DNA from 2 places in the Pantoea sp. PvP021 genome. Region 1 is predicted to be linked to the other one. Evidence: predicted binding sites of a transcription regulator. Region 1 holds the regulator's gene; the other holds the start of a gene.
The links. The regulator sigma-54, encoded in region 1, starts transcription at its own class of promoters, with help from an activator protein. The targets are predictions, from matches to a motif close to GTTGGCACANNTTTCGCTNT.
Positions count from the first base shown of each region.

Region 1 (15,851 bases):
GAGTTCACCACGCTGGGGATCAGAAACCGTTGAGTTTACGGTCACGCGCCCATTCAGCGGGAGTATAGGTTTTGATAGAGACAGCATGAATGCGGTTATCCGCGATAAATTCCATCAGCGGCGCGTAGACAGCCTGCTGCTTTTTTACGCGGCTCAGTTCGCCAAACAGTTCGCCTACGGCGATCACCTGAAAATGGCTGCCATCATTGCTCATCACATGCACTTCATCTAAAGGCAATGCTGCCATCAGCACGGCCTGAATTTCACTGTTTTCCATTGGGCTTAACTTCACTTAATAATAATAAGGCTGACATAGTAGAGGAAAGCGGCTGACTCTTAAATACGCAAAAGCCCCTGTTGAAAACAGGGGCTTAGCATAACAACCGGAAATCAGGCGCTTTTATCCGCAGAAACAATAATCTGTTGCAGATTGTAAAGCGTTATCAGCGAATGCAGTTTGTCGCTGATGCCCGTAAAGCGAGGGGTAATACCCTGTGCCCGCGCGATTTCCCGCAGGTGCACCAGCAGGGCAAGCCCGGAAGAGTCCACACGCTCCAGCGCCGCGACGTCGATGGTATCGACATCTTTAATCAGCGTTTCACGTTGCTGCCACAGGCTCATCAGCGTGTCGCGATCCAGTTCGCCTTTCAGTAATAGCGTGCTGGCTTCCCGCTCCCAGCGTAACGATTCGTGCATTATTGTTGTTTATCCAGCGTGATTGGCTGTGCCGCAGAAGATTTCAGCTGCGCCGTCAGACCATCGATACCTTTGGTACGTAACAGATCGCTCCACTCATTTTGTTTGGTGGTGATCATGCTGACGCCTTCAGCGATCATGTCATACGCCTGCCAGTTACCGCTCTGGCTGTTTTTACGCCACTGGAAGTCGAGGCGAACCGGTGGACGGCCATTTGGATCGATAATGGAAACGCGAATAGCGACAATCTGGGCATCGCCTAACGGCTGCTCAGGCTGAATCTGGTAGCTCTGTCCGTTGTACAGTGCCAGTGCCTGACCATAAGCCTGCGCCAGATAGTCACCAAAGGCGCTGAAGTAGGCTTCACGCTGAGCGGGCGTCGAATCACGATAGTAGCGGCCCAGCACTAACGCGCCCGCATATTTGATCTGTACATAAGGCAGAAGCTCCTGACGCACAATCTGACGCAGGTAGTTAGGGTCCTGCTTGATTTTCGGCTGCTCGTTTTTCAGACGGGTGAACGTCTTTTGCGCCGCTTCATTCATCAGTTTGTAGGGGTTGCTCTGATCGGCTGCGGTTGCCGTCAGCGGTACCGCAACCACCAGCATGGCAATCATCAGTAAACGTTTAAACATGGTATACCCTCTTCTTTAAGGTTGAGCCGGTGCCGCAGGCGCAGCACTGTCGCCTTCCTGCGCATCCTTGTTTTCACTGTTTTGTTTATTATCGCCGCTCTTATAAAGGAACTGACCGATCAGGTCTTCGAGCACCATGGCGGATTTCGTATCGCGCAGCGTATCGCCATCTTTCAGCATCGCCGAACCCAGTTCAGGATCGTCAAATCCTAAATTGAGTGCCAGGAATTGCTCACCCAGTAGTCCCTGAGTGCGAACCGCCAGCGAGCTGGTGTCTGAAATTTTATTCGCATACTGATCGCTGATGTCCATGGTGACACGCGGCAGCAGCGTTTTCGGCTCTAACTCAATGTCGGTCACCCGGCCAATCACCACCCCACCAATCTTGACCGGCGAACTGGCTTTGAGACCACCAATATTGTCAAAGGTGGCGTAGAGCTTCCACGTCGGCTCGGTGCCCATTGACTTTAAATCGGCGACGCGCAGCGCGAGAAACAGCGCCGCCAGCAACGCCATAATCATAAATATGCCAACCCAGATTTCGCTTTTTTTGCTTTGCATTGCATCAATTCCCAAACATCAGTGCTGTCAGCACAAAATCCAATCCGAGCACCGCCAGTGACGCGTGCACCACAGTGCGCGTCGTCGCGCGACTGATCCCTTCAGAGGTTGGAATCGCATCATAGCCGTTAAACAGCGCAATCCACGTCACGGTAATGGCAAATACCGCACTTTTAATCAGGCAGTTAACCACATCGGCACGAAAATCGACGGCATTCTGCATCGCCGACCAGAAGAAACCAGGATCAATCCCTTTCCAGCTCACCCCGACCAGCGCCCCACCGGCAATCCCTACCGCGGTAAAAATCAGCGTCAGTAACGGCATACTGATAAAACCGGCCCAGAAGCGCGGCGAGACCACCCGGCGCAACGGGTCAACCGCCATCATCTCCATACTGGAGAGCTGTTCGGTGGCCTTCATCAGGCCGATTTCGGCGGTCAGCGCAGACCCTGCCCGTCCGGCGAACAGCAGCGCGGTCACAACCGGCCCCAGTTCGCGCAGCAATGACAGCGCCACCAGCATACCGAGGCTGGTTTCCGCGCCATAGGTGTTTAAGACCAGATAACCCTGAAGGCCAAGCACCATGCCGATAAACAGACCGGAAACCACGATGATCAGCAGCGACAGCACGCCGACGCTATAAAGTTGTTTAATCAGTAGCGGCGTGTGTCTGCGGAACGCTGGCTTGCCCACCAGCGCATGAAAGAGCATGAGTCCTGCGCGTCCAAAACTGGCGCACGTTTCAATTCCCTGACGTCCAAATGTCGCCAGCGCCTTCAACACCATCAGTTTAGTTACTCCCTGAGCCGGTTAAATCAGCGAGATAGTCGCCGGCAGGAAAACGGAAGGGAACCGGACCATCCGCATCGCCATCAATAAACTGGCGAACGCGCGGGTCATTGTTCGCTCGCAACTCCGGCGTGGTGCCGTGTGCGATAATTTTTTGTCCGGCCACGATATAGGCATAGTCCGCAATACTCAGTACTTCCGGTACGTCGTGCGAGACCACAATACAGGTCAGGCCCAGAGCATGGTTCAGTTCATCAATGAGTTTTACCAGCACGCCCATCGTGATCGGATCCTGACCGACGAAAGGCTCATCAAACATGATCAGTTCCGGCTCCAGCGCTATAGCGCGCGCCAGTGCCACACGACGCGCCATTCCGCCCGACAGCTCCGCGGGCTTCAGCTGGGCCGCGCCACGCAGACCCACCGCTTCCAGCTTCATCAGCACTGTGCTGTGCAGCAACGGAGGAGGCAGACGGGTATGTTCACGCAGCGGCCAGGCAACATTTTCATAGACCGTCAGGTCAGTAAACAGCGCGCCAGACTGGAACAGCATGCTCATTTTTTTGCGCGCTTCGTACAATTTAGTGCGAGACAATGACGGAATGTTTTCACCACGGAAAAAGATTTCACCGCTGGTCGGCTGAAGTTGCCCCCCAATCAAGCGTAGCAGCGTGGTTTTTCCTATCCCCGACGGCCCCATTATCGCCGTCACTTTGCCTTTTGGCACGGTCAGCGAAATGTCATCGAAGATGGTGCGATCTCCGCGCGAAAAACTCACGCCACGAACCTCAACCAGATTCGATTGCTGCTGGATCATTATAACCTCTTGTAAGGATCGGGCGTAAACATGGGGTACGATGGTAGCCTGTTCGGTCCTGATTCACGATAGCTTTACAGAAACTTACCGCTAAGATTTGGCGAAAATGGTCATTAAATTTACTTTTGCCGTCCGGACGGTCAAAATCAGCGCCTGTCTCGCCAAACAGAACCTTAAACCGGTCGGGAAAGGCATTGCCGGCCTGGGTTTTTACGCAAGGATTTTTCATGTTCGTAGCTTCTGCACTGCTGATTATCGGTTTGCTTTTACTGGCATATGGTGCCGATCGTCTGGTGTTTAGCGCCTCTATACTGTGTCGATCATTTGGCATCCCGCCACTGATTATTGGCATGACCGTTGTCAGCATCGGCACCTCGCTGCCAGAGATGATCCTCTCCTTTTCCGCGGCGCAGCATGGCCAGATGGATCTTGCTGTTGGCACCGCGCTCGGCTCGAATATTACCAATATTTTACTCATCCTGGGTGCCGCTGCGCTTATGCACCCGCTCAGCGTCCATTCTAATCTGATACGCCGTGAACTGCCGTTAATGTTGCTGGTTACCCTGCTCAGCGGTTTCATGCTGTTTGACAATCAGCTTAGTCGACTGGATGGAATAGGCCTGATCGCCATTGCCGCGATTTATCTGATGGTGGTGATTCGCATTGCGCGTAAAGCAGAACGAGATAACAACGACACCCTGACCCGCGAGCAGCTGGCCGAGCTGCCACGCGAAGAGAGCGGAAATACGGTGGCCTTTCTCTGGCTGGCCGTCGCGCTGATTATCCTGCCGATGTCGACACGAATGGTGATCGACAATGCCACGGCGTTTGCCGACTATTTTGGCGTCAGCGAACTGGTGATGGGCCTGACGCTGATCGCCGTGGGCACCAGCCTGCCCGAGCTGGCAACGGTTATTGCCGGTGCGCTGAAAGGCGAAGATGATATCGCGATCGGCAATCTGATCGGCGCCAACATTTATAATATTGCCATTGTGCTGGGTCTGCCTGCGCTGATTCACCCTGGCAGTGTCGATTATCACGCCTTCGCCCGTGATTACTGGGTGATGCTGGGAGTCAGCGTGCTGTTTGCCCTGCTCTGCCTGCTACGTCGCCGCCGCGTTGGCCGTACGGCAGGCTTATTTTTACTCTGTGGTTTCTTCGTCTGGGTGACGCTGCTGTGGATGCAGCCGGCATTCATGGACGGCTAACAAGGACAGACTCACTATGTCATATCAGCAACCAACAGCATTTGATTTCCAGCAGGCGGGGAAAACCGTACTGCGCATTGAGCGCGAAGGTCTGGAACAACTCGATCAATATATTAACGACGATTTCGCCCGCGCCTGCGCCCTGATCTACGCCTGTCAGGGGAAAGTGGTGGTGATGGGCATGGGCAAGTCTGGCCATATCGGCAAAAAAATGGCGGCGACCTTTGCCAGTACCGGCACGCCCGCTTTTTTTGTTCATCCGGCCGAAGCCAGCCATGGCGATCTGGGCATGGTGAGCAAAAATGATGTGGTCATCGCCATCTCCAACAGCGGTGAGTCGAACGAAATCCTCGCGCTGATTCCGGTTTTAAAGCGTCAGCACATTACGCTGATCTGCATGACCGGAAGGCCTGACAGTGCGATGGGCCGGGTTGCCGATGTGCATCTGTGTGTCCATGTTCCGCAGGAAGCCTGCCCGCTGGGTCTGGCACCGACCACCAGCACCACGGCCACGCTGGTGATGGGTGACGCGCTGGCGGTTTCGCTGCTGGAAGCGCGCGGCTTCACCGCCGAAGACTTTGCTTTGTCCCATCCTGGCGGTGCGCTGGGTCGTAAACTGCTGCTGCATGTGGCTGATATCATGCACAGTGGCGATGAACTGCCGCACGTCACACGGGACGCCTCGCTGCGCGATGCGCTGCTGGAGATTACCCGCAAAAATCTGGGGCTGACGGTGATCGTCGACGATCTGATGAAAATTGAAGGTATCTTTACCGATGGTGACCTGCGCCGCATCTTTGATATGGGCATCGATTTCCAGCGCGCCACCATCGGGGAAGTGATGACGCCAGGTGGCATCCGCGTCCGGCCTAATATGCTGGCGGTGGAAGCCCTGAACCTGATGCAGACCAAAAACATTACCTCAATTCTGGTGGCCGATGACGACCATCTGCTCGGTGTGGTACATATGCATGACATGCTGCGCGCTGGCGTAGTCTGAACAGGAAGAGAAAATGCAACAGGCAACCCACCCGATTGAAACCTGCTACGGCCCGGTCAGCGCTGACGTTATGGCGCGCGCCAGCAGGATTCGTCTGCTGATCTGCGATGTCGATGGCGTGATGTCCGACGGGGTGATCTACATGGGGAATAATGGCGAAGAGCTGAAGGCATTCAACGTGCGGGACGGTTACGGCGTTCGCTGTTTGCTGACCTCCGATGTGGAAGTGGCTATTATTACCGGCCGCAATGCCCGTCTGATGGAAGATCGCTGTAAAACGCTCGGCATCCGTCATCTTTATCAGGGACAATCGGATAAGCTTTTGGCCTATCGTGAACTTCTGGATAAACTGTCTCTTTCCGACGACCAGGTCGCCTACATCGGTGACGATCTGATCGACTGGCCGGTTATGGCAAAAGTGGGATTAAGCGTGGCGGTGGCGGATGCACATCCGATCCTGTTGCCGCGCGCGCATTATGTCACGCGGATTGCCGGTGGACGCGGTGCAGTTCGCGAAGTATGTGACCTGATCTTAATGGCGCAGAACAAATTTGAGGATGCCAAAGGGCAATCAGTATGAGTAAAAGCAGGCGTTGGATAACGCTGATTCTGACCTTGATTGCACTGGTTTTGATCGGCTGGAATCTTACTAACCAGGATGACGATGGCACGCCAGTCGGCACGGACAGTCAGTCACCGACCTACACCAGTGCTGATTCACACACTGTGGTTTATAACCCGCAGGGCGCGCTGTCATATAAACTGGTCTCTGACAAAGTGACCTATTTCTCGGATGATGAACTGAGCTGGTTCGACAATCCGGTCATGACCACCTTTGATGAGAACAAAATCCCTACCTGGACGTTACGCGCGGATAAAGCAAAGCTCACCAAAGATCGTATGCTTTACCTGTATGGCCATGTTGAGCTGAATACGCTGACGCAGGATTCTCAGCTTGAGCGGATCAAAACCGATAACGCCCAGATTAATCTTGTCACTCAGGACGTTACCTCTGATGACCAGGTGACATTGTATGGCCGCAGTTTTAACTCCACCGGCATGAAAATGCGCGGCAATTTACGGACAAAAAACGCCGAGTTAATCGAGAAGGTCAAAACCTCTTATGAAATTCAAAATGAACAAAAATAGCCTGAAGCTTTTACTGGCCAGCATGCTGCTGGCAACCAGCGTTCCGGCGCTGGCTCTGACCGGTGACTCGGACAAGCCCGTCAATATTGACTCGCAGAATCAGGCGCTGGATTTGCAAGGCAATGTCGCGACCTTTACCGGCAATGTCATCGTGACGCAGGGCTCAATTAAAATCACGGCAGATAAAGTCGTGGTGACCCGTCCGGGCGGCGACAGCAAGAAAACCATCGTTGACGCCTACGGTAATCCCGCCACCTTCTATCAGATGCAGGACAGCGGTAAGCCGGTGCAGGGCCATGCCGCAAAACTGCACTATGAACTGGCTAATGATTTCGTTGAACTGACCGGCAATGCGTTCATTGAGCAGCAGGACAGCAACATCAAAGGCGATCGTATTACCTACCTGGTGAAAGAGCAGAAAATGCAGGCTTTCAGTCAGGGCCAGAACAAGCGCGTCACGACTGTACTGGTGCCGTCGCAACTTCAGGACAAAGGTTCGTCCAACAGCGGAAAGAAGAGTAACTGATAGCTATGGCCACATTAATCGCAGAAAACCTGGCGAAGGCATATAAAGGCCGTCGCGTGGTAGAAGATGTCAGCCTGCAGGTAAAATCCGGCGAGATTGTCGGCCTGCTGGGCCCGAACGGTGCCGGTAAAACCACCACCTTTTACATGGTAGTGGGCATTGTGCCGCGTGACGCTGGCCGCATTATTATTGATGATGAAGATATCAGCATCCTGCCGCTGCATGCCCGTGCGCGTCGTGGCATCGGCTATCTGCCGCAGGAGGCATCGATCTTCCGTCGCCTCAGCGTCTACGATAACCTGATGGCGGTCTTGCAGATCCGTGACGATCTGACCGAAGAGCAACGCCAGGATCGTGCCCGTGAGCTGATGGAAGAGTTTCACATTGAGCACCTGCGCGACAGCATGGGCCAGGCACTTTCGGGTGGTGAGCGACGTCGTGTTGAGATTGCGCGGGCGCTGGCGGCTAATCCTAAATTTATCCTGCTGGATGAACCTTTTGCCGGTGTTGACCCCATCTCCGTTATCGACATTAAGAAGATCATTGAGCATCTGCGTGACAGCGGCCTCGGTGTGCTGATTACCGACCATAACGTACGCGAAACGTTAGCGGTCTGTGAGCGGGCTTATATCGTCAGCCAGGGGCACCTGATCGCACACGGCACACCGAATGAAATTCTTGCGGATGAGCAGGTTAAGCGGGTTTATTTGGGTGAAGAGTTCAGACTCTGATAAGGTGTCGTTAATACCGATGTTTACCTGGGAACGATCATCCTGTCTATGAAGCAAGGTTTACAACTCAGGTTCAGCCAACAGCTGGCAATGACTCCGCAATTGCAACAGGCGATTCGCCTGCTGCAACTCTCTACGCTTGAACTCCAGCAGGAGCTTCAGCTTGCGCTGGAAAGTAATCCGCTGCTTGAGCAGACTGACCTGCATGAAGAGATCGATTCACGGGAGTCTTCAGAGGCCGAGGCGCTGGATACACGCGAAGCGCTTGAGCAGAAAGAGATGCCTGATGAACTGCCGCTGGATGCGACCTGGGATGAGATCTACACCGCGGGTACGCCTTCCGGCACCGGCACCGATTACCAGGATGATGAGTTACCGGTTTATCAGGGCGAAACAACCCAGTCGCTGCAGGATTATCTGATGTGGCAGGTCGGCCTGACGCCGTTCAGCGATACCGATCGCGCCATTGCCACCTCTATTGTCGATGCTATTGATGACACCGGGTATCTCACCGTTTCGCTTGAGGAGATCCTTGACAGCATCGGCGATGATGAGCTCGAAGCGGATGAAGTTGAAGCGGTGCTGAAACGCATCCAGCGCTTTGACCCGATTGGTGTTGGCGCGCGCGACCTGCGTGACTGCCTGCTGGTGCAGCTTTCACAATATGCGCCCGAAACGCCGATGCTGGCAGAGGCGCGCCTGATCGTCAGCGAACATCTCGATCTGCTGGCAAACCACGATTTCCGCAGCCTGATGCGGGTCACACGCCTCAAAGAAGAGGTGCTGAAAGAGGCGATGCTGCTGATTCAGTCGCTGGACCCGCGTCCGGGTCAGTCGATCAACACCGGCGAACCAGAATATGTCATTCCCGATGTGCTGGTGCGTAAGATCGGCAGCCGCTGGACGGTTGAACTCAATGCCGATAGCGTGCCACGCCTGAAGATCAATCAGCACTATGCGGCAATGAGCGGCGCGACGCGGAACGACAGCGACAGCCAGTTCATTCGCAGTAATCTGCAGGAAGCCCGCTGGCTGATTAAGAGCCTGGAAAGCCGCAATGATACCCTGCTGAAAGTGACGCGCTGTATTGTTGAGCAGCAGCAGGCCTTTTTCGAGCAGGGTGAAGAATTTATGCGCCCGATGGTGCTGGCGGATATCGCTCAGGCCGTTGAGATGCACGAATCGACCATCTCCCGCGTTACCACGCAGAAGTATCTGCACAGCCCGCGTGGCATTTTTGAACTGAAGTACTTTTTCTCCAGTCACGTGAATACCGAAGGTGGCGGTGAAGCCTCCTCTACCGCGATTCGTGCCCTGGTGAAAAAATTAATTTCGGCGGAAAATCCAGCCAAACCCTTGAGCGACAGTAAACTGACCTCCATGTTATCTGATCAGGGGATCATGGTGGCACGGCGTACCGTCGCCAAATATCGTGAGTCTTTATCCATCCCGCCATCGAACCAGCGTAAACAACTGGTTTGAAAGAAATGAGAAGGAAGACCTATGCAGCTGAACCTGACCGGGCAACACGTTGAAATCACTCCACCTCTGCGTGAATTCGTCAACGGTAAATTTGCCAAACTGGAACACTATTTTGAACATATCAATCAGGTCTATATTGTCCTGAAGGTTGAGAAAGTCACGCAGGTGGCTGACGCAACACTACACGTGAATGGTGGCGAGCTGCACGCCACATCCGAAGCGGAAGATATGTATGCGGCCATTGACGGACTGATCGATAAGCTCACCCGTCAGCTGACCAAACACAAAGATAAACTGAAAAAACACTAACCTTCACGCTAGCGACGCGCGCCTGGCGCGCAGAGCCGACAGGATGGGGCGGATAATCCGCCCCGTTTTGTCATCTGAGCAGGCGCCGTTTGTCACACGCGTCAATACGCGCTGGCGGTGAATGGCCTGGTGAACACGCAAGTGAAACGATAATGAACAACGATCTCACACTGGAATTGAGCACAGTGCTTTCGCCAGACTGCACCCGCAGCGGCGTCCACTGCCAGAGCAAAAAACGTGCGCTGGAAATCATCAGCGAACTGGCCGCTAAGCAGCTCAACCTGCCGCACCAGACGCTTTTCGAAGCGATCCTGACCCGCGAACGCATGGGCAGTACCGGTATTGGTAACGGGATAGCCATCCCGCACGGCAAGCTGGAAGAGGATACGCTGCGCGCGGTTGGGGTGTTTATCAGCCTCGAACAGCCGATTGCGTTTGATGCCGTCGACAACCAGCCGGTCGATCTGTTGTTTGCCTTACTGGTCCCGGCTGACCAGTGCAAAACACATCTGCACACCCTGTCACTGGTGGCAAAGCGTCTGGCAGATAAAACGGTTTGCCGTCGTCTGCGCGCAGCGCAGAGTGATGAAGAGCTCTATGCCATTATTACGGAAGTCCAGTCGGAGCAGTAACGCGTCTTTACCGGCCCGGTGCCGGTTTTAAAACGGGAGAGAAGGTCATGGTGCTGATGATCGTTAGCGGTCGTTCAGGCTCGGGGAAGTCAGTGGCGCTCCGTGCGCTGGAAGATATGGGGTTCTACTGCGTTGATAACCTGCCGGTCGTGCTGCTGCCTGAGTTAGCTAACTCGCTGGCTGAGCGCAATATTTCGGCGGCGGTCAGCATCGACGTGCGTAATATGCCCGAATCCCCGGAAATTTTTGAAACCGCACTGAATAATCTGCCTGATACATTTTCCCCTCAGCTGCTGTTTCTCGACGCCGATCGCAACACCCTGATTCGTCGTTACAGCGATACGCGCCGTCTGCATCCCCTCTCCAGCAAAAACCTCTCGCTGGAGAGCGCGATTGATGAAGAGAGCGATCTGCTGGAGCCACTTCGTTCGCGTGCCGATCTGATCATCGACACCTCAGAGATGTCGGTGCACGAGCTGGCAGAGATGCTGCGTACCCGCCTGCTGGGCAAGCGTGAACGTGAGCTGACCATGGTGTTTGAGTCGTTTGGCTTCAAGCATGGCATTCCGATTGACGCTGACTATGTATTTGACGTGCGCTTTCTGCCCAACCCCCACTGGGATCCCAAACTGCGCCCGATGACCGGCCTCGATCGTCCTGTGGCGGCCTTCCTTGATCGCCACACTGAAGTGCATAATTTTATCTACCAGACGCGCAGCTACCTTGAACTCTGGCTGCCGATGCTGGAGACCAATAACCGTAGCTATCTTACCGTGGCGATTGGCTGCACCGGCGGTAAACACCGCTCAGTCTATATTGCAGAACAGCTGGCAGATTACTTCCGTTCACGGGGTAAGAATGTGCAGTCACGCCATCGTACGCTGGAAAAGCGCAAATCATGACCGTCAGACAAACTGTAGAAATCAAAAATAAGCTGGGCATGCATGCACGTCCGGCGATGAAGTTATTTGAGCTGGTGCAGAGCTTTGATGCCGAAGTATTACTGCGCAATGAAGCGGGCACTGAAGCCGAAGCCAGCAGCGTGATTGCGCTGCTGATGCTCGACTCGGCAAAAGGCGGCCACATTGAGATTGAAGCCAGCGGCCCGGAGGAGATCCCGGCGCTGGCAGCGGTCATTGAGTTATTTGAAGCGGGTTTCGATGAAGATTAACGCTTAATCGAGCTGATTACGCTGCAGGAAGCCTTCCCCGCCAAGCTGGCGCATCTGACGCAGTATCCACTGCTGCCGCTCTCTGACGTAGCCTGAGGGTGCAGCAGCACGATAACGTATCGGATTAGGCAGCACCGCTGCCAGTAAGGCGGCATCTGCTGCGGTCAGCCGGCTGGCAGGCTTATGGAAGTAACGCTGAGAAGCCGCCTCAACGCCAAAGATGCCGGGCCCGAACTCCGCAATATTGAGATAGACGGTTAAAATACGCCGCTTCGTCCAGACCGTTTCAATTCCTACCGTCAGACCCGCTTCCAGACCTTTACGCACCCAGCTGCGACCATCCCAGAGGAACAGATTCTTCGCCGTCTGTTGAGACAGCGTGGACGCCCCACGCATCCGGCTATCGCTGTTATCCAGTACAGACTCAATCGCCGCCACATCAAAGCCCCAATGGGTGGGAAACTTTTGATCTTCTGAGGCGATAACGGCCAGCCCCATCCAGGGCGAAATCTCGTCATGGCCGACCCAGTCTGAATGGGCGACATAACTAAAATCACCGCGTAACCAGGCTCCGATCTGTCGTTCAGCCATCACCGCTGAGAACGGCACGGGTAAGAACGAAAAGAGTAAAATGCCCGCCAGCCATATTCCCAGCCACACCAGTACGATACGACCAACAATACGTCTGATACGCTGTCCGACGCTTCCTTTATGCTTGTTCATGCAATCTTCCCACACTTGTTTCAGACGTTAATCAATCACTCATGTAATCACTGCTAAAAAAGCAGCCTTTTTACGATTATCGCTGAAAACTGACAGGCTGTTTCCAGACTTTATTCAATCATTTTGCATCAACATGCTGCAACAGTTCGAAATAGTTCAAGTACTTCCGCAAAAAAGGAATCGGTTCCATTCATTGCCATTGCTTAGCATCTTTCCAGATAAACACTTAATAATGAGTAATAAGCGCCCGCATGAATCATTTACTATGCTTAACTGTTATTATTTTCTTAATCCTGCCGCGCCCAAAGGTTAATCAGAATTATCGTTATAACGGATAAATAAGCAGCGCTTAATGGCGTCACGGGTTGCCAGAATGGCACTATTTCCTTCCAGTAATAACCCTGATAGCAGAACGACAGAAGGACAAACTTTTAGATTCTTTTTTATCATTCCAAATCGTTTTGGATAATTCGTGTCATTTCAGGCAGCGCGCTTGCAATATCAGCGCGTTAGCCTCACTCAAAAGGCACATGTTAACGGCGGCTCACTTTGGTGCTGCTCAGCCTCAGTTTCCCTGCCCGGCAGCATTAAAACTACACGAAAAAGCGTAAAACTGATTAAAATAGCAGCAACACAGCACAGAAATTAATTCCTTACTTGACTGTGTTGCCAAATTAATGTTTTCTGTATTTAAACGCTGCTCAATATCACATATTTTAATGAATCTTGTCGCATGAGAAGATGAATTTGCTAAGGTGATGACAGTGTTAACCAATACCCTGCGGCTGCATTAATTATTCAAATCATAGCGGCCGCAATGATTTCCCTGGTGTTGGCGCAGTATTTCGCGCACCCCGGCCTCGGCTGGGGTCATTTTTTTCCGGGGTATCACTTATCCTGCTCTGCCACCCAGTCGCGTAATACCTGCACATCGTGTCGCCATTCATGCTTCAGCTCATCAATCCATTCACCCACATTGTCCCACCACGCCGGTAACTCCGGACTCTGAATCTGTTTCGCCAGCATCTGCAAACGCTGCAGCCCGACCGAACCCGCCGCCCCTTTGATTTTGTGCCCCTCTTCAGCAATGCCTTTCTGATCGCGCGCCATCAGATTCGATTCCAGCACCGCAAGGTAGTCCGGCATCATCTTTTCAAACATCGTCAGGCTTTGGGTAATCAGGCTGGGACCAACCAGCTCGATATACTGTTCGAGCATCGCGACATCCAGCAGCATCCGGGTTTTGTCATCGCTGACATCAGCGATCTCCTCTTCCGGTTCTGCCTGATAATCCCAGTACTTTTTAATCATCGCAGTGAGTGCCGGCACTGCCAGCGGTTTGCTGAGCACGTCATCCATTCCCGCATCGAAGTACTCTTTTTTGTCTTTGAGAACATTGGCGGTAAGAGCAACCAGCGGGGGCAGATGCGTTCCCTGGTACTGCTGGCGAATCGCACGTGAGACATCCAGCCCGGTCATATCGGGCAGCTGAATGTCCAGCAGCACCAGGTCAAACTCCAGCGGGTCAAACATCGCCAGCGCCTCGCTGCCGGTCATGGCGACCTCTACACTGCAGCCCAGCTTCTCCAGTACCGAGCGCGCGACAATCACATTGAGCTCAATATCTTCAACCAGCAGCACGTGCAGCGCAGGCAGTGGCAGGCTGTCGTCCACGCCTTCATCCTCCACCTCTTCAGCAATGCGTGGCGCTTTAATCTCTACAGTGAAGCAGGAACCCTGTCCCGGCGCACTGTGCACCCGGATATCACCGCCCATCGCCTGCGCCAGGCGGCGTGATACTGCCAGTCCGATGCCGGTACCGGTAGCCGGTTTACCGCCATGCTGATCTTTGACCTGATAATACATAGCGAAGATCTTGTCCTGCTCCTCCTGACGGATACCCATGCCGGAGTCCTGCACCTCAAAGCGCAGCGTCTCGTCCTGCTCATAGGTTACCCGCACCACGATCTCGCCCTGCTGGGTGAACTTCACGGCGTTACCAATCAGGTTCCACAGAATCTGGCGCAGACGCGTTCCATCGGTCGAGATCATATGCGGCAGCGGCAGTTGCGGCGCGAGCACAAACTTCAGCCCTTTCGGCTGTGCCAGCAGGCCAGAGAGGTTTTCTAAATCGGCCAGGAAACCGGTGAAGTCGAGCGGCTGATTATCCAGCTGTACTTTACGGCGCTCGATTTTGTCCACCTCAATCACATCATTAAAGATGTTGCCCAGCGTGATGGCGGAGACGTGGATGGTTTTGAGATATTTCAGCTGTTCCTGATTGAGGTCGGTGTCCAGCAGGATGCGGCTCAGGCCGACAATGCCATTAAGCGGCGTACGAAGCTCGTGGCTGATCGTAGAGATAAAGGTGGTCTTCTCCCGGCTGGCGTTCTCTAACGCGTCCTGATAGCGCTTACGTTCGGTTATATCGCGACCAAAGCCCATCAATCCGCTGCGCTTACCCACGCGGTCGTAGTAAGGCACTTTACGGATCTCGAAGCAGGCTTTGCGTCCGTCGGGATATTGCAGCCACTGTTCATAGGTCAGCGAGACGTTGTGGCGGAACACCTTTTCGTCCGTTTCCAGCACCTTAGTGGCCGCTTCATCATCATAGATATCGCGCGGCGTCAGGCCAATCAGCTGCTTTTCGCTTTTGCCGGTCAGCAGCTCCATTGCACGGTTGCAGCCGGAGAACTGTTTATCGATGTTGCGATAGAACACCAGGTCAGGCGAGGCATCCAGGAAGGAGCGCAGGAAGGAGGATTGCTGTTCCAGCTCAATCTGTGCCTGCTCACGACGCGTTACCTCTTCACGCAGCTTATCCATCACCTGTTCGCGTGCCAGCTCCGCCTTTTTACGATCGCTGATCTCCTGATTCAGCTGCGTAATGGTCTCTTTCATCTGCTGATTGAGTTCCAGATCGCGGGTACGCATCTCTTCCAGCTTATCCACCAGCCGTGCCAGGCGTTGCCGTGACTCCTCCAGCTGATCGACCACCACCGAGAGGAAATAGACTGCCCAGGGCGTGATCAGCAGCCCGAAGAAGACCGAACGCACCACGTCAATACTCTCGACATGGCCCCGCAGTACCATCGTGACCGCCATCTGGACAATCATCGCCAGCACCACCAGCGCAGACGCCAGCAGCAGCGAGAACCTCACCAGTCCAAGCTTCACCATTAAATCAACGTAGTACTGCGCCAACAGACGAATTTGTTTCATAACAACTCCCTGGAAGAGAAACAGCCTCATAATAGCGCAGTTAACCCGCTGCCGTCGCAGCACGTCGCGTGGAGATAAGGGATCAAATGCGCTTTTATGGTGCAGCAGCCTCGCCGATCGGCGACGTTAAGGACAAAGCGGTTAAAACCCTTGACTGACTGTGCCAAATGAATAATCTGTAAGGCCGCCAGCGAATCAC
Region 1 is NZ_JBSRXX010000007.1:44,231-60,081, forward strand. Features, by position in the region: gene ibaG (BolA family iron metabolism protein IbaG) at 20-277, opposite strand; gene mlaB (lipid asymmetry maintenance protein MlaB) at 391-696, opposite strand; gene mlaC (phospholipid-binding protein MlaC) at 696-1,331, opposite strand; gene mlaD (outer membrane lipid asymmetry maintenance protein MlaD) at 1,347-1,892, opposite strand; gene mlaE (lipid asymmetry maintenance ABC transporter permease subunit MlaE) at 1,897-2,679, opposite strand; gene mlaF (phospholipid ABC transporter ATP-binding protein MlaF) at 2,684-3,499, opposite strand; gene ACVKSX_RS17340 (hypothetical protein) at 3,471-3,728, opposite strand; gene ACVKSX_RS17345 (calcium/sodium antiporter) at 3,727-4,707, shown strand; gene kdsD (arabinose-5-phosphate isomerase KdsD) at 4,724-5,707, shown strand; gene kdsC (3-deoxy-manno-octulosonate-8-phosphatase KdsC) at 5,721-6,287, shown strand; gene lptC (LPS export ABC transporter periplasmic protein LptC) at 6,284-6,856, shown strand; gene lptA (lipopolysaccharide ABC transporter substrate-binding protein LptA) at 6,831-7,382, shown strand; gene lptB (LPS export ABC transporter ATP-binding protein) at 7,388-8,113, shown strand; gene rpoN (RNA polymerase factor sigma-54) at 8,162-9,595, shown strand; gene hpf (ribosome hibernation promoting factor) at 9,617-9,904, shown strand; gene ptsN (PTS IIA-like nitrogen regulatory protein PtsN) at 10,057-10,536, shown strand; gene rapZ (RNase adapter RapZ) at 10,584-11,438, shown strand; gene npr (PTS phosphocarrier protein NPr) at 11,435-11,707, shown strand; gene mtgA (monofunctional biosynthetic peptidoglycan transglycosylase) at 11,711-12,430, opposite strand; gene arcB (aerobic respiration two-component sensor histidine kinase ArcB) at 13,319-15,652, opposite strand.

Region 2 (15,851 bases), on a different contig from region 1:
CGTTGCTGGCAGAACAGGGGCAGACGCGCGCTGAACTGGCGCAGGCACTGGAGACCCTGCGCGCCGCCCGCCCTACCGCGGTCAATCTGATGAACAATCTGGACCGGATGAAACTGGCGCTGGCGCAGCCGGACTTTGCCCCCGCGCTGGCAGAAGAAGCCTGGCGACTGGTGCAGGAAGATAAGCAGCTGTGTGACGCCATTGCTGACGCGGGTTGTACGCGGGTGAAACCCGGCAGCCAGCTGCTGACCCACTGTAATACCGGCGGACTCGCCACCGCCGGTGTGGGCACCGCCCTTGGCGTGATTGCCCGCGCCCATCAGCAGGGGCTGATTAAGAATGTCTGGGTTGATGAAACCCGTCCGCTGTTACAGGGCGGCCGGTTAACCGCCTGGGAGCTGGGCGAGCTGGCGATTCCTTACACCCTGATTACCGATTCCATGGCCGCCAGCCTGATGGCCCGTGGAGAGGTCGATGCCGTATGGGTAGGCGCTGACCGCATTGCCGCCAACGGCGATGTGGCGAATAAAATCGGCACCTACAGCCTGGCGGTGCTGGCCCATTATCATCAGATTCCGTTTTACGTGGCGGCCCCGCATACCACGCTGGATCGCTGCTGTCCGGACGGCGCAGCGATTCCTATTGAGCAGCGCGCCGCCAGTGAAGTAACGGGCGTTGCCGGCAGTTTTGGCAGCGTGCAGTGGGCGCCGGAAGCGGCGAAGGTCTATAACCCGGCGTTTGATGTCACGCCCGCCACCCTGATCAGCGGCTGGGTACTGGACACCGGGGTAGTCACGCCTGACCAGGTTCAGGGTGGCATTTTCCAGCCACAATAACGGTCTGCAAGGCGTTTACCGTGAGCGGCAAACGCCTTGCGAAAACGACGGGCGGTTTACGCCAGACGCGGATAGGCATCCGCAATCTTATCGCCGGTAAAGTTCGCTACCCAGCCTTCCTGATTATCGAAAATACGGATAGCCGTGAAGTGCGGTGACGATCCCATATCAAACCAGTGTGGTGTTCCCGCTGGTACCGAGATCAGATCGTTTTTTTCGCAGAGGATCTGCAGGATCTCGCCATCCAGGTGCAGACAAAAGAGTCCGGCACCCTCAACAAAGAAACGCACCTCATCTTCGCCGTGTGTATGTTCAGAGAGGAACTTCTCGCGCAGCACGGTTTTCTGGGGATTATCGGCGCGCATGCTGATCACATCCCAGCTCTGATAGCCCTTCTCTGCCACCAGCCGATCGATCGCATGCTGATAGGCGTTGATCACCGTTTCGGGATCCGGATTTTCACCCAGATCGCGATCGGCTTCCCAGCGCTCAAAACGGACGCCTTTGGTGCTCAGGCGTTCACGAATCTCTTCCGCGTCGGTGCTGTGCCACACCGGCTGGCTGGCTTCGCGGTCGGTAAAAATAGTCAGTGCGCTCATCCTAAATTGACTCCGGGTTAATCTGGGAAAAATCCGTCACCTGACGATGGCGGCTCTCGCCGTCCGCATCGCCACGCAGTAGTTGCAGCGTCTGCCAGCCCGCCTCAGCGGCGGCATCCAGCTCCTGATGAATATCGGAGAGAAACAGCAGCTGCTCCGCTGGCTGACCAATTTCAGCGGCGATAGCGCGATAGGCTGCGACTTCGCGTTTGGCACCCACGTGCGTATCAAAATAGCCGCTGAAGAGGTCAGTAATATCACCTTCGTCGCTGTAGCCAAATAACAATTTCTGCGCCGCAACCGAGCCGGAGGAATATACATACAGTTCAATGCCCTGCGCCTTCCAGCGGGTCAGTGCTGGCAGGACGTCAGGATAGAGATGGCCGGTAAAACTGCCGTTAACATAGCCATCGCGCCAGATCATGCCCTGCAGCGCTTTCAGGCCCGTTGATTTGCGATCCTGGTCCATAAACCCCAGCAGAATCTCTGTCACCGCATCCAGGTCGGCCTGCGGCTGACCAGCCTCCTCACGTACCGACTGCAGCGCTGCGGCGACCTCGGGCTGATGCGCATTTTCACGCAAAAAACTCGCCAGATGCTGGCGGGCGTAGGGAAACAGGATGTTATGTACAAAACGGATATCGCTGGTGGTGCCTTCGATATCCGTAACAATGGCGCGAATCATGCTCTCTCCAGCAGGCGACGTTGACGTTCACATTCAAATAAAAATTCCAGACCTTCCAGATGACGGCGTGCTTCGCTGACATCCCGGCCCCAGCAGGTTAAGCCGTGACCGCGCAGCAGAAAGCCGTAACGCAGCGGAAAGCGGGCGGCGTAATCTTCAATTTCTGACGCCAGCGCCGCAATGTCCTGGCTGTTGTCGAACACAGGAATGGCGAGCGTATCCAGATGGGTGTGCTGGCCGCTCAATGATTTTTGCATCTCATAGCCGTGCAGCAGCAGCGCCGCGCCCTGCTCCACCCGCGACAGGACCGTCGCATTCACGGTGTGAGTATGCAGCACCGCGCCCGCCTCGGGAAAGAGTCGATAGATCATCGTGTGCAGACCGGTTTCTGCCGACGGCTTACGGCCAGAGAGCGACTGGCTGGTGGCAATATCGACCTCGATAAAGTCATCCCGCGTCAGCGTGCCTTTATCTTTGCCCGATTCACTCAGCAGGCAGACATGTTCATCGCGGCGCACCGACATATTTCCGCCGGTGGCCGGTGCCCAGCCTTTCTCGCCAATCCAGTGACAGGCGGCGACCAGCTGATCTAATGGAAGACTCTGCGACATAAAAGTTCCTTGCGGTGAAATGTGATCTCGGGTGGCTCAGCCCAGATAACGATAATGGCTATAAAATTACAACAGGTTGAAAATCTTAAACAGTTAGCAAACGTGCCCGACTGCTGAACCATACTCTCCGGGTCCTGCCAGATGATCCGCATCTCAGCAAGGCAGCAAGTGCGCGCATCCCCGGGAGCTGACACTTGTCAGTGACCGGGGTAAGCAAACGAAGCTAACGAAGCTGAGGTGTGGAGCATGACGCATTTAGCCATCTAAGCGTCTTGATTGCCAAATACTATCATCCTGTTTATAGTGGCACAAACACCGGGTGACACCGCATCAATCTTCGCGCTTAAGGCCTGACATCATGACGCAGCACAACCTGATCCCCGAGAGTAAACTCCCTTTGCTCGGCACCACCATTTTCAGCCAGATGAGTGCGCTGGCGCAGCAGCATAACGCTATCAATCTCTCTCAGGGCTTTCCTGATTTTAGCGGCCCGGACTATCTGCAGCAGCGGCTGGCGTATCACGTCAGCCAGGGCGCGAACCAGTATGCGCCGATGACCGGTGCGCTGCCGTTACGTGAGGCGATTGCAGAGAAAACCGCGCGGCTCTATGACTATCGTCCTGATGTCGAAACAGAGATTACGGTGACGGCAGGCGCAACCGAAGCGCTCTATGCGGCGATTACCGCGCTGGTGCGGCCGGGCGATGAAGTGATCTGCTTTGATCCCAGCTACGACAGCTATGCGCCTGCGGTAGAGTTGTCGGGCGGCGTGATGAAACGCATTACGCTGCAGCCGCCCGCTTTCCGGGTGGACTGGCAGGCGTTTGCTGCCCTGCTGAGTGATAAAACCCGGCTGGTGATCCTGAATACGCCGCACAATCCTTCCGCCACCGTCTGGCAGCAGCAGGATTTCGCCGCGCTGTGGCAGGCGATTGCTGCGCGGCCGGTCTATGTGCTGAGCGACGAAGTCTATGAGCACATCTGCTTCGATCAGGCAGGCCACGCCAGCGTGCTGGCACATCCCGAACTGCGCCAGCGTGCTCTCGCGGTGTCGTCGTTTGGTAAGACCTTCCATATGACCGGCTGGAAAGTGGGCTACTGCATTGCCCCTGCCGCGATCAGCGCTGAACTGCGCAAGGTGCATCAGTATCTGACTTTCTCCGTGAATACACCGGCGCAGCTGGCGATTGCCGATATGCTGCGTGAGCATCCGGAGCACTATCTTGAGCTGCCGGCGTTTTATCGCGACCGCCGCGATCGGCTGGCAACGGCGCTAAGCAGCAGCCGCTTTAAGGTACTCCCCTGCGAAGGCACCTACTTTTTGCTGGTCGATTACAGCGCCATCTCCGATCTGGATGATGTCAGTTTCTGCCAGTGGCTGACCCGCGAAGTGGGCGTTGCCGCGATTCCTCTGTCGGTGTTCTGCGCCGATCCCTTTCCTCATAAACTGATCCGCCTCTGTTTTGCCAAACAGCCGGCGACATTAGATGCCGCCGCGGAGCGCTTATGTCAGCTTTGAAAATCACGTTACTGCAGGAGACGCTGAGCTGGATGGATGGCGAGGCCAACCTGCGCCATTTTGACGAGCAACTGGATGGACTCACTGGGCGCGATCTGATTTTACTGCCAGAGATGTTTACCACCGGCTTTGCAATGGAAGCGGCGAAAAGCTCGCTGCCACAGGCGCAGGTGGTGGAGTGGCTGCATCAGCATGCCCGTCGCAACGATGCCCTGGTCGGCGGCAGTGCGGCGATTCAGACCGAACACGGCGCGGTAAACCGCTTCCTGCTGGTGGAGCCGGACGGCACGCTGCATCAGTATGACAAGCGCCATCTGTTCCGCATGGCGGACGAGCATCACCACTATCTGCCTGGCGAACAGCGTCAGGTGTTTGAGTGGCGCGGCTGGCGCATCCTGCCGCAAATCTGTTACGACCTGCGTTTCCCGGTCTTCTCGCGCAACCGCAACGATTACGATCTGGCGCTCTATGTCGCCAACTGGCCTGCACCGCGTGCACTGCACTGGCAGGCACTGCTGCTGGCGCGGGCAATTGAAAATCAGGCTTATGTGGCAGGCTGTAACCGCGTCGGCAGCGACGGCAATCAGCATGAATACAGCGGCGACAGCCAGATTATTTCACCGCAGGGTGAGATCCTCAGTGGGGCTGAGCCGCACCAGCGCGCCAGGCTGGACGCAGAGCTGTCGCTGGACGCACTGAATGCTTATCGCGAGCGCTTCCCGGCCTGGCAGGATGCGGATCGCTTTTCGCTGTGAATGGCGGGCGGGAAGTCAGACCGCCCATTAACTGCCGCGATAGGTTGACCAGGACCAGGGCGAAATCAGAAACGGCAGGTGAAAATGGCTGCCCGCTTCGGCAATCATAAAATCGATCTGCGCGCTGACGTAGAGTGCATCCCGACCGGCGGCAGCAAAATAGTCGCCGATTTCTGCCGTTAAACGGTAGTGGCCCGGCGTCAGCGGCTCGGGCGTGAGATCTTTCAGACGCCCGTCGCTGTCGGTTTCACCCTGTGAAACCGGAAACCACCCTTCCGGGCTGTTCTGCTCAAGTGAAATCGCTACACCGCTGGCCGGTTTGCCCAGCGCCGTGTCCAGAATATGGGTAGTAACAGTACTCATTGAATCGTCTCCTTCAGGCGTAACAGGGTAATTTCACGCAGCTGATCCAGCGCCTCCTGCTGCTCGGCAGGATCGCTATTCTGCAACCGACGCTGCAACTCTGCCAGCATCTGCTCGCCGCTGCGCCCTTTAGCGCGAATCAGAAACACCCGGCCAAAACGCGTTTCATACGCCTGATTCCCCTGCTGCATTGCCTGCTGCAAAGCGCTGTCGGCCTGCTGCATGGCGGACTGCTCTCCCCGTGAAAGTGCCGCTTCTTTATCCGCACCGTTCGCGCGTTCGCCAATGCGGGGATGCGCCGACAGTGCGGCCTCCAGCTCAGGCCGCTGCCACTGGCGGGCCAGCGCATCGGCGGTTGCCCGTAGCGCATCCAGGGTGTCAAAAGGCCGCGCCGCCACCAGCGACTGCTGCCAGTGCGGAATGGCAACACAATGCCGGATGGCCGCCTGCGCCTCATCAGCCGACAGCTGATTAAATGCGGCTAATTCCATGTTCAGCTCCGTTCAGCAATCAGCGAGACCGCCTGTAAATAAGCCTGCAGCGCGGGCGCCACATCAGCCACCGCCACGGACTCTGCCGGATGGTGGCTGATACCGCGATGGTTACGCACAAATAGCATGCCGACCGGCCAGCGTTCAGCGATAGCGATGGCGTCGTGCCCCGCACCGCTCGGCAGTGACAGGCTGCGCCCCTGCACCGTTTCCACCGCATGACTCAGCGCCTGTTGCAGCGCGGAGTCACAGGCGGTGGCACCGATGCGATAATATTCGTTCGACTCAAAGCGGAGTCCACGCCGCAGCGCAATCGCCTCCGCCTGGGTTAACAGACTGGAGAGCAGTGTCTCCAGCGGGTTGTCCAGCGGACCGCGCACGTCCAGCGACAGCGATACCTCGCCAGGGATTACATTGACCGCTCCCGGCGCGCAGTTAATCGTACCGACGGTAGCCACCAGTTGCGGATCCTGCTCACGGGTGGTCTGCTCAATAAACACCATCCACTCGGCAGCAGCAGCCAGCGCATCTTTGCGGTGGGTCATCGGCACCGTGCCCGCATGGCCCGCTTCACCGGTGAAACGGCAGTTGAGGCGGCGCGCACCGTTGATGGCCGTGACCACACCGAGCGCCAGATCCTCCTGCTCCAGGCAGGGGCCCTGCTCGATGTGCAGCTCAAGATAACCGACGATATCCTCAACCCGCCGCGCCGCAGATGCGATCCTGTCGCTGTCGAGCCCGACATCCGCCATCGCCTGCGCCACGGTAATGCCGTTGCCGTCAGGATGCGTCACCCAGCTTTGCGGCCAGCTGCCGGTAATGCCACGACTGCCGAGCAGCGTAATGCCAAAACGGGTGCCCTCTTCGTCACCAAAGCCAATGACTTCAATCGCCAGCGGTAAGCGGCGCTGATTTTCGTTAAGCCACTGTACGGTTTCAATGGCGCTGAGCACGCCCAGCATGCCGTCATAGCGACCGGCGTTGCGCACCGTGTCGAGATGCGAACCAAGCAGTAACGCGGGTGCACCCGCTTCTGCCGCCTCGTAGCGCCCACAGATATTGCCCACTTCATCCTGCCACACCTGCATCCCCGCCGCCTGCATCCACTCACCGACACAGGCGTTGGCGCGCAGATGTTCGGGTGAGAGGTAGACGCGGGTCAGCCCCTCGGCCGTTTCGCTGATCGCCGCCAGCGCATCGCAGCGCGCCATAACGCGCTGTGCAGCGGCCTGGGCTTCGCTGGCGCTCATCATCATGCGTGGCTCCCGTAGTGATCCCAGGCGGCCTGCGCCGCGGCACCCTGCGGCGTGCGATAGCCGACATAGGTCAGCACCGTTTCCAGCGCGGAGAGAGTCTGCATCACGCAATCTTTACGCGCGTTGTAGCCCATGGTGCCGATGCGCCACACCTTGCCATGCAGCGGGCCAAACGAGGTGCCAATCTCAATGCCGAAATCTTCCAGCATCAGCTTGCGCACCTGATCGCCGTTTACGCCAGACGGGATCATCACGCCCAGCACGTTGTTCATTTTGTGTTTCAGGTCGCCGAAGGTCTCCAGCCCCATCCCCTGAATGCCTTTTAGCAATGCTTCACCGTGCAGCTTGTGGCGGGCGATGCCGTTGTCCAGCCCCTCCTGCAGGATCAGCCGGGCGCACTCGCGCGCGCCAAACAGCGCACTGGTCGCTTCGGTATGGTGGTTGAGCCGCTCCGGCCCCCAGTAATCCATGATCATGCCGAGATCAAAATAGTTGGAGTAGATCATCTCCTCTTCGCCATCCTGATGCGCCTCGGTGCGGATCCCCTGCTCTACGCATTTGCGTTTGCGGATCACCGCTTCCATCTCTGCACTCAGCGTGATCGGCGAGGTACCCGATGGACCGCCCAGGCATTTCTGCATCCCCGCGGATACGGCATCGAGTCCCCAGGCGTCCGTTTCCAGCGCGTTACCCGCCAGCGACGCGGTGGAATCGGTGTAGAACAGTACGCCATACTGTTTGCAGATCGCACCCAGTTGCTCAAGCGGCTGCAGCATGGTGGTTGAGGTGTCGCCCTGCACGGTCAGCAGCAGGCGCGGCCGCACTTTTTTGATCGCATCTTCAATCTGGTCGGGAGTAAAGACTTCGCCCCACGGCACTTCAATGGTGTGCACTTCCGCCCGACAGCGGCGGGCAATTTCGCACAGCAGATGACCAAAGCGGCCAAACACCGGTACCAGCACTTTGTCGCCAGGCCGGATCGATGACAGCAGAATCGATTCGATACCGGCGCGGGAGGTGCCGTCAATCAGCAGTGTCCAGCGGTTCTCTGTGCGAAACACGCCGCGATAGAGCGCCATCACTTCATTCATGTAGTGGGTCATCGCGGGATCGTACTGCCCCAGCAACTGACTCGACATGGCGCGCAGCACGCGTGGATCGGCATTGATCGGTCCTGGCCCCATCAGCAGACGCTGTGGCGGGTTAAGTTGTGGGTAGTGATTGATATCCATCGTAATTTCCTTTTTCAGAATCAGAGGCGAACCGAAGAGATAAACTGCTTCAGCTCCGGTGACTGCGGCTGAGCAAACAGCGTCTTACTGTCGCCCTGCTCCCAGACGCGCCCCTGATGCATAAAGACCACACGATCGCCCACGTCGCGGGCGAAGCTCATTTCATGCGTGACGAGGATCAGCGTCATCCCTTCTGACGCCAGCTGCTCCAGAACTTTGAGCACTTCGCCCACCAGCTCGGGATCGAGCGCGGAGGTGATCTCATCACAGAGTAAAACTTTCGGCGTCATCGCCAGTGCACGGGCGATCGCCACGCGCTGCTGCTGACCGCCGGAGAGGCTGGCAGGATAGTAGTTGAGACGCTCGCCCAGCCCGACCTTCTCCAGCATCTGCGCCGCCAGCGCCCGGCACTCGGCCTCGCTTTTTTTCAGCACCCGGCGCGGCGCCAGCATCACGTTCTCCAGTGCCGTCATGTGCGGGAACAGATTGAAGCTCTGAAACACCATCCCGACCGAGCGGCTGATTTCACGCGCCTGCGAGTCGCGATCGGTAATCGTCATACCGCCGAGCTTGATGCTGCCCTCCTGATAGCCTTCCAGCCCGTTCATGCAGCGCAGCAGCGTGCTTTTGCCCGATCCGCTGCGACCGATGATTGAGATCACCTCGCCCATGTCGATATCCAGATCCACGCCTTTCAACACATGGTTGTCGCCGTAATATTTTTGCACCTGATTAATGGTGATGAGCGGCATTGAATTTTTTCTCCAGATACTGGCTGTAGCGAGACAGCGGATAACACATCAGGAAGTAGCCCAGCGCCACCAGCCCAAAGACTTTAAACGGCTGATAGGTCACGTTGTTCAGAATGGTGCCCGCCTTGGTCAGCTCGATGAACCCGATAATTGACGCCAGCGCGGTGCCCTTGATCACCTGGACAGCAAACCCCACCGTCGGGGCAATACCGATGCGGATCGCCTGCGGCGCAATGACCCGCCACAACGTCTGACCAAAGGTCAGGCCGAGACAGCGCGACGCTTCCCACTGGCCTTTTGGCAGGGCGCGGATGCTGCCGTACCAGATATCGATCAGAAAGGCGCTGGTGTAGAAGGTCAGCGCCAGCGAGGCCGCCGTCCAGGGTGCAACATCAATGCCGAACAGGCCGACACCGAAAAACGCCAGAAACAGCTGCATCAGCAGCGGCGTGCCCTGAAACAGCGCGGTGTAACCGCGTACCAGCCGCGTTAACCATTTGCGTTGCAGCAGGCGCATAAACAGCAGCGGCAGCGTCACCAGCGTGCCGCCGACAAAGGCCACCAGCGACAGCAACAGGGTCCAGCGTGCCGCCAGCAGCAGGTTGCGCAGGATGTCCCAGTCGGTAAAGGTCGTCATCATGATGGCTGCACTCCAAACCATTTACGGCCAATCGCCAGCAGCAGATGGCGCATCGCAATCGACAACGCCAGGTAGATCAGCGTGGTCACCAGATAGACCTCAAAACTTAAGAAGGTGCGCGACTGGATCAGGTTGGCGGCGAAGGTCAGCTCCTCGTAGGAGACCTGCGACACCACCGACGAACCCAGCATCACGATGATGCACTGGCTTACCAGTGCCGGATAAATGCGCTGCAGCGCGGGCGGCAAGACCACCCGCAGAAACGTCTGGCTGCGGGTTAATCCCAGCACTCGTCCCGCTTCCCACTGCCCTTTGGGTGTCACCTGTATTCCGGCACGAATAATCTCGGTGCTATACGCCCCGAGGTTGATCAGCATCGCCAGCAGCGCCGCCTCGCCAGCAGTGAGTTTCAGCCCCAGCGCAGGCAGACCGAAAACGATAAAGAACAGTTGCACCACAAACGGCGTGTTGCGGATCAGCTCGACATAGATGCCCCACAGGCGGCTCATCCAGCTGGGTCTGCCACTGCGCAGCGCGGCGCCCGCAATGCCCAGCGCCACACCACCGGTGGTCGCCAGCACCGTCAGCTGAACGGTGACCCAAAGACCGGAGAGCAGCTCCGGCCAGTAGGGCCACAGGGCGGGAAAGTTAAGTTGCCCGGTCATGAATCTTTCCTCAGGTGCCGAGGTTGGCGGGCAGCGGCGCTTTCAGCCACTCTTCTGACAGTTTATTCAGGGTGCCATCTTTGATGCCCTGCTCAATCAGCGCATTCACTTTCGCTTTCAGTGCCGGCTGATCTTTCTTCAGGCCGATATAGCAGGGAGAATCTTTCAGCATAAACTGCGCCACCGGCGCTTTGGCCGGATTCTGGCGGGCAATGGCGGCGACCACCAGGTTGCCGGTCGCCACATACTGCACCTGACCGGAGAGATACGCAGACAAGGTAGTGTTGTTATCTTCGTAGCGTTTCACCTGTGCATCTTTCGGCGCAACGTCACTGAGCACCATGTCCTCTACCGCACCGCGTGTTACGCCAATCGATTTGCCGCTCAGGGCAGACGCCGCTTTGATTTCATCGCCTTTCGGCCCGAATACGCCCAGGAAGAACGGCGCATAGGCGCGGGTGAAGTCGATCACTTTTTCCCGCTCGGCATTTTTACCCATGCTGGAGATCACCAGGTCGACCTTGTCGGTTTGCAGATAAGGCACGCGGTTGGCACTGCTGACCGGCACCAGCTGCAACTTAAGTTTCATCTGTTTTGCCAGGTATCTGGCCGTGTCGATGTCATACCCCTGCGGCTGCAGATCGGTGCCAACCGAGCCAAACGGCGGGAAATCCTGCGGCACGGCGATGCGAATGACGCCGCGTTTCTGGATGTCCTGCAGTTGATCGGCCAGCGCGCTTCCCGCTTGTGCCATCAGTAATGCCGCTGTCGCAACCGCCATCAAAACTTTTTTCATTATGCACCCCGGTGAGATTAACGTGAAACAAAAGATTCTTTGAGATGCAATCTGCAACTAATGTGCCAATCCTGACGGCCACAGAAAAAGGGTTAAGCGGCAAAGCTTCAGCTGAAATCTGGCGTAATCGGGACGACTACGCCGGGGGAAGGTCTGTTCTGAAATGGGGCAAAGCACCAAAACGGTGCCTTTTAGCGGTGCTCCAGCTCATCAAACTGCTGGTAAAGGTCGGCGATCTGATGAATGCGCTGGCGTCCCTGTGCCAGCATTTCATGCAGCAGTGCATTGGCAATCAGGTTAACCAGACTCATGGCGGAGCCATAACTGTCGAAGGCGGAAACGCTGTCCAGCGGCGTACAGAGCTGCCAGCGCGCCAGCGCAATCACCGTCTGCGCCTGCGGCTCACACAGCGCCAGCAGCGGGATACCGGCATCCTGCAACTGCTGCATCAGCGGGCGAATGATGCGGGGACGACGACGGAAGGCCATCACGACCACCATATCCTCCGGCGTAATATCCACCAGCTCCTCAGCCAGCGTCTGGCCCGGCTGAGGCAGGATATGTACCTGCGAACGCGCCTGCACCAGCTGCTGTCGCAGATGCAGTGCCACCGGATAGGCGTTGCGCATGCCGATGATAAAGACGCGTTTTGCCTGCGCCAGCTGCTGGATAACCTCATTAAAGTGCCGGGCATCCAGACTGTTCACCCACTGCGTCAGGTTAGCCATCTCCTGCTTGTAGTGTCGCGCCAGCAGCGTATTGCCCTGCACCGCATCACGATTATCGGTCAGCGGCATGCCGCTCTGGCGCAGGATGCGTAACTCATCACGCATATCCTTGTATTTTTCATAGCCCAGACGCTTAAACAGCCGGCTGACCGTGGCTTTCGACACGCCACTGAGCCGCGCCAGCTCGGCACTGTTGTAGCTGATCAGGTCATCGAAGTGGTCAAACACGAAGTCGGCAATACGCTGCTCCTGCGGGGAGAGCTGGGGATAGTGACTCCTGAGTCGTTCATCAAGCTGTTTCATAACCCGTCCTGTAACTTTTGTTTCAGCAGAAGCTAGCACAATTTGCGCCAGGTTAACCGGCGCATTGTCAGCTCAGGGTGAAAACTGGAACAGCTCTTGCTTTGTTATCGGTTCTGTCACCCGGATAACGAGAAAAAGATGATTCAAAGCAATATGGCCCCGCAGGGGATGGCGGTGACGCCACACCATCTGGCGAGTGAAAGCGCGCTCGCGGTACTGCGTGATGGCGGTAATGCCATTGAAGCGATGGTGGCCGCTGCCGCGACCATCGCCGTGGTCTACCCGCATATGAATGGACTGGGCGGTGATGGTTTCTGGCTGATTCTGCCGCCCGGCGGCGATCCTGTCGCTATCGACGCCAGCGGCGCAGCCGGTTCGCTGGCTCATCACGATTTCTACGCCGATCACCCTAAGATTCCGCATCGCGGGCCGAAAGCGGCGCTGACCGTGGCCGGTACGGTCAGCGGCTGGCAGGAGGCACTGAATCTCTCGGCTGAGATGGGCACCCCACCGCTGCCGCTGGCACGTCTGCTGCGCGATGCGATTCGCTACGCCGCCGACGGTATTCCGGTGACTGCCTCACAGAGCGCCGCCACCGCGACGTTCCGCAGTGAATTGCAGCATCAGCCCGGCTTCAGCGCCACCTTTATGCCTGACGGCAACGTGCCGCAGCCAGGCAGCCGTTTTACCCAGCCCGCCCTGGCAAACACCCTCAGCCAGCTTACTGAAGAGGGGCTCGACAGCTTTTATCGCGGCACGCTGGCTCACCATATGGCCGATGAGATGGCCACGCTGGGCATGCCGGTGACGCTGGCCGATCTGCAGCAGCATCGCGCCCGCCGCACGACGCCGCTGCATCTCTCCCACAGCGAAGGTGACATCTGGAATATCACCCCGCCAACGCAGGGCATGGTGTCGCTGGCGATCCTGGGCATCACCGATCGGCTGGAGATGGCGGAGGCTGACGATGCGCAGACGGTGCACCGTATCGTGGAAGCCACCAAAAAAGCGTTTGCACTGCGCGACAAACACATCACCGATCCGCGTCACGTCACGGAAGATTTGCAGGCGCTGCTGGACAGCGATCACCTTGCCACACTCGCCAGCCAGATCACCGATGGAGAGGCGGCGGCATGGGGAAACGGACGCGGGCCGGGCGATACGGTCTGGATGGGCGTGATGGACAGCAGCGGCCTGGCCGTCTCCTTTATTCAGAGCATTTATCACGAATTTGGCAGTGGTGTGGTGCTGCCCGGCACGGGTATCACCTGGCAGAACCGCGGCGCCGCTTTCAGCCTCGATCCTGACCATCTGCTGGCCCTGGCACCCGGTAAGCAACCGTTTCATACCCTGAATCCCGCCGCCGCACGGCTGAAAGATGGCCGGACGCTGGTGTATGGCGCGATGGGTGGGGATGGACAGCCGCAGACTCAGGCGGCGATTTTTACCCGCCATGTGATTCAGGGCTTGCCGTTACAACAGGCAGTCAGTGCGCCGCGCTGGCTGCTGGGCCGGACCTGGGGGCAATCATCAGACTCGCTGAAACTGGAAGGCCGTTTTGACGACGAAACGGTATTGATGCTGCGTCTGTGGGGACATGAGGTGGAGCTGCTGCCGGACTTCAGCGAATCCGTGGGCCATGCGGGCGCCATTGTGCGCCACAGCAACGGCATGTTTGAGGGCGCAAGCGATCCACGCAGTAACGGCAGCGCCGCCGGTTTTTAACAGGAGCGAATCATGAATCAACACGACTGGGCCAGCTACATCGGCCATATGGAGCAGATACTGCAACTGGAACTGGATGACGCCCGCCGCGCTGAACTGCTGATCCAGCTGTCGCGTATCGCGGAGATGGCCGCGCCGCTGATGGCGTTTCCGCTGGATGACCGGCTTGAAGTGGCAGGAGTATACCAGGCATGAGATTAGGTGACGTTTCGATTCAGACCCTGCAGCGGGCGATTCAGCAGGGTGAAATCAGTGCGCTGGAAGTGGCAAAGCGCACGCTGCAGGCGGTTGAGCAGCATAATCCGGCGCTGAATGCCTGGACGGAAGTGACCGGGCCGCGCATGTTAAAAGAAGCGGCGGATGTTGATGCGCAGCGGCAGCGCGGCGAAACCCTGCCACCGCTGACGGGCATCCCGTATGCGGTAAAAAACCTGTTTGATGTGGCGGGTCACACTACCCTGGCCGGTGCCAGCCTGTTCAGCGACCGGCCGGCGGCACGTGCAGATGCGTTTGCTGTCGATAAACTGCGTCGCTCTGGTGCGCTGCTGTCTGGCATGCTGAACATGGATGCCTACGCGTATGGTTTTACCACCGAAAACAGCCACTACGGCGCGACGCACAATCCGCGCGATCTCAGCCGCGTGGCTGGCGGCTCGTCAGGCGGTTCGGCGGCTGCCGTGGCCGCCGGTCTGGTCCACTTTTCACTGGGCACCGACACCAACGGCTCGATTCGGGTGCCCGCGTCGCTGTGCGGTATTTTTGGTCTTAAGCCGACCTTTGGCCGGTTGTCACGCAGCGGCAGCCATCCGTTTGTCGCCAGCCTCGATCACATCGGTCCTCTGGCGCGGCGGGTTGAAGACCTGGCGCTGGTATATGATCTGTTGCAGGGCGCAGACCACACCGATGCGTTTCAGGCCGATCGCCCGCTGGCCGCGACGCTACCGGGGCTGTCACAGGGCAGCGAAGCCTTGCGCTGCGGCGTACTGGGTGGCTTTTTTGCCCGCTGGTGCGATGAGGATGCCCGCGCTGCCGTCGCGGTGGTCGCGGCAGCACTTGATGCACAGGAAGAGGTGCTGATGCCGGACGCTGAGCTGGCACGCTCGGCGGCGTTTATCATGACCGCGGCAGAAGGCGGCAATCACTATCTGCCCGCCCTGCGCCAGACGCCTGAGCAGTTTGAACCTAATTCACGCGAGCGTCTGCTGGCCGGTGCCATGATGCCAGGTGCCTGGTACGTGCAGGCGCAGCGTTTCCGCCGCCATTTCCAGCAGCAGGTGTTGCCGCTTTTTGATCGGTTTGATGTGCTGATAGCGCCGGCGACACCCTGCAGCGCGATCACCATCGGTCAGCAGACCCTGTCGATTCAGGGGGAATCGCTGCCCGCTAAGGCGAGCATGGGTATGCTGACGCAGCCGATCTCCTTCCTGGGATTGCCGGTCTGTACCGTGCCGCTGGCGACCCGAAGCGGTCTGCCGATTGGATTACAGCTTATCGCCCGTCCATTTAATGAAGAGGCGGTGTTACGTGCCGCCTGGGCACTGGAACAACGCGGCATTACGATACCGCAAATCAATATGGCTGGAGCCTGATGAACAGAGAGATTAATTTACCGCAGGTAGTCACCGAGGTGACGGCGCAGTTTTACCGCTACGAGCAGGCGCTGGTCAGCAATGACGTGGCCGAACTGGATGCGTTGTTCTGGCACGACCCGCGAACCGTGCGCCTCGGCGCGGGTGAGAATCTGTATGGCATTGATGAGATTCGTGCCTTCCGCGCCGCGCGTCCTTCAGCCGGGCTGAACCGGACGCTGCGAAACACCGTGATCACCACCTTTGGCGAGGATTATGCGGTCTGCAGCACCGAATTTACCCGCACCGGCAGCGATAAAATTGGCC
Region 2 is NZ_JBSRXX010000001.1:1,906,025-1,921,875, forward strand. Features, by position in the region: gene mtnA (S-methyl-5-thioribose-1-phosphate isomerase) at 1-836, shown strand, start outside; gene ACVKSX_RS08940 (1,2-dihydroxy-3-keto-5-methylthiopentene dioxygenase) at 893-1,435, opposite strand; gene mtnC (acireductone synthase) at 1,437-2,120, opposite strand; gene ACVKSX_RS08950 (methylthioribulose 1-phosphate dehydratase) at 2,117-2,731, opposite strand; gene ACVKSX_RS08955 (pyridoxal phosphate-dependent aminotransferase) at 3,090-4,250, shown strand; gene ACVKSX_RS08960 (amidohydrolase) at 4,238-5,005, shown strand; gene uraH (hydroxyisourate hydrolase) at 5,033-5,368, opposite strand; gene uraD (2-oxo-4-hydroxy-4-carboxy-5-ureidoimidazoline decarboxylase) at 5,365-5,859, opposite strand; gene hpxK (allantoate amidohydrolase) at 5,862-7,115, opposite strand; gene ACVKSX_RS08980 (pyridoxal-phosphate-dependent aminotransferase family protein) at 7,112-8,347, opposite strand; gene ACVKSX_RS08985 (amino acid ABC transporter ATP-binding protein) at 8,368-9,099, opposite strand; gene ACVKSX_RS08990 (amino acid ABC transporter permease) at 9,080-9,736, opposite strand; gene ACVKSX_RS08995 (amino acid ABC transporter permease) at 9,736-10,404, opposite strand; gene ACVKSX_RS09000 (transporter substrate-binding domain-containing protein) at 10,415-11,200, opposite strand; gene hpxU (MurR/RpiR family transcriptional regulator HpxU) at 11,392-12,231, opposite strand; gene ACVKSX_RS09010 (gamma-glutamyltransferase family protein) at 12,370-13,956, shown strand; gene hpxX (oxalurate catabolism protein HpxX) at 13,969-14,151, shown strand; gene ACVKSX_RS09020 (AtzE family amidohydrolase) at 14,148-15,545, shown strand; gene hpxZ (oxalurate catabolism protein HpxZ) at 15,545-15,851, shown strand, end outside.
Region 2: ACVKSX_RS09010 (gamma-glutamyltransferase family protein) is a predicted target of sigma-54. The motif match lies at 12,315-12,334, and genes of this name have one in related genera.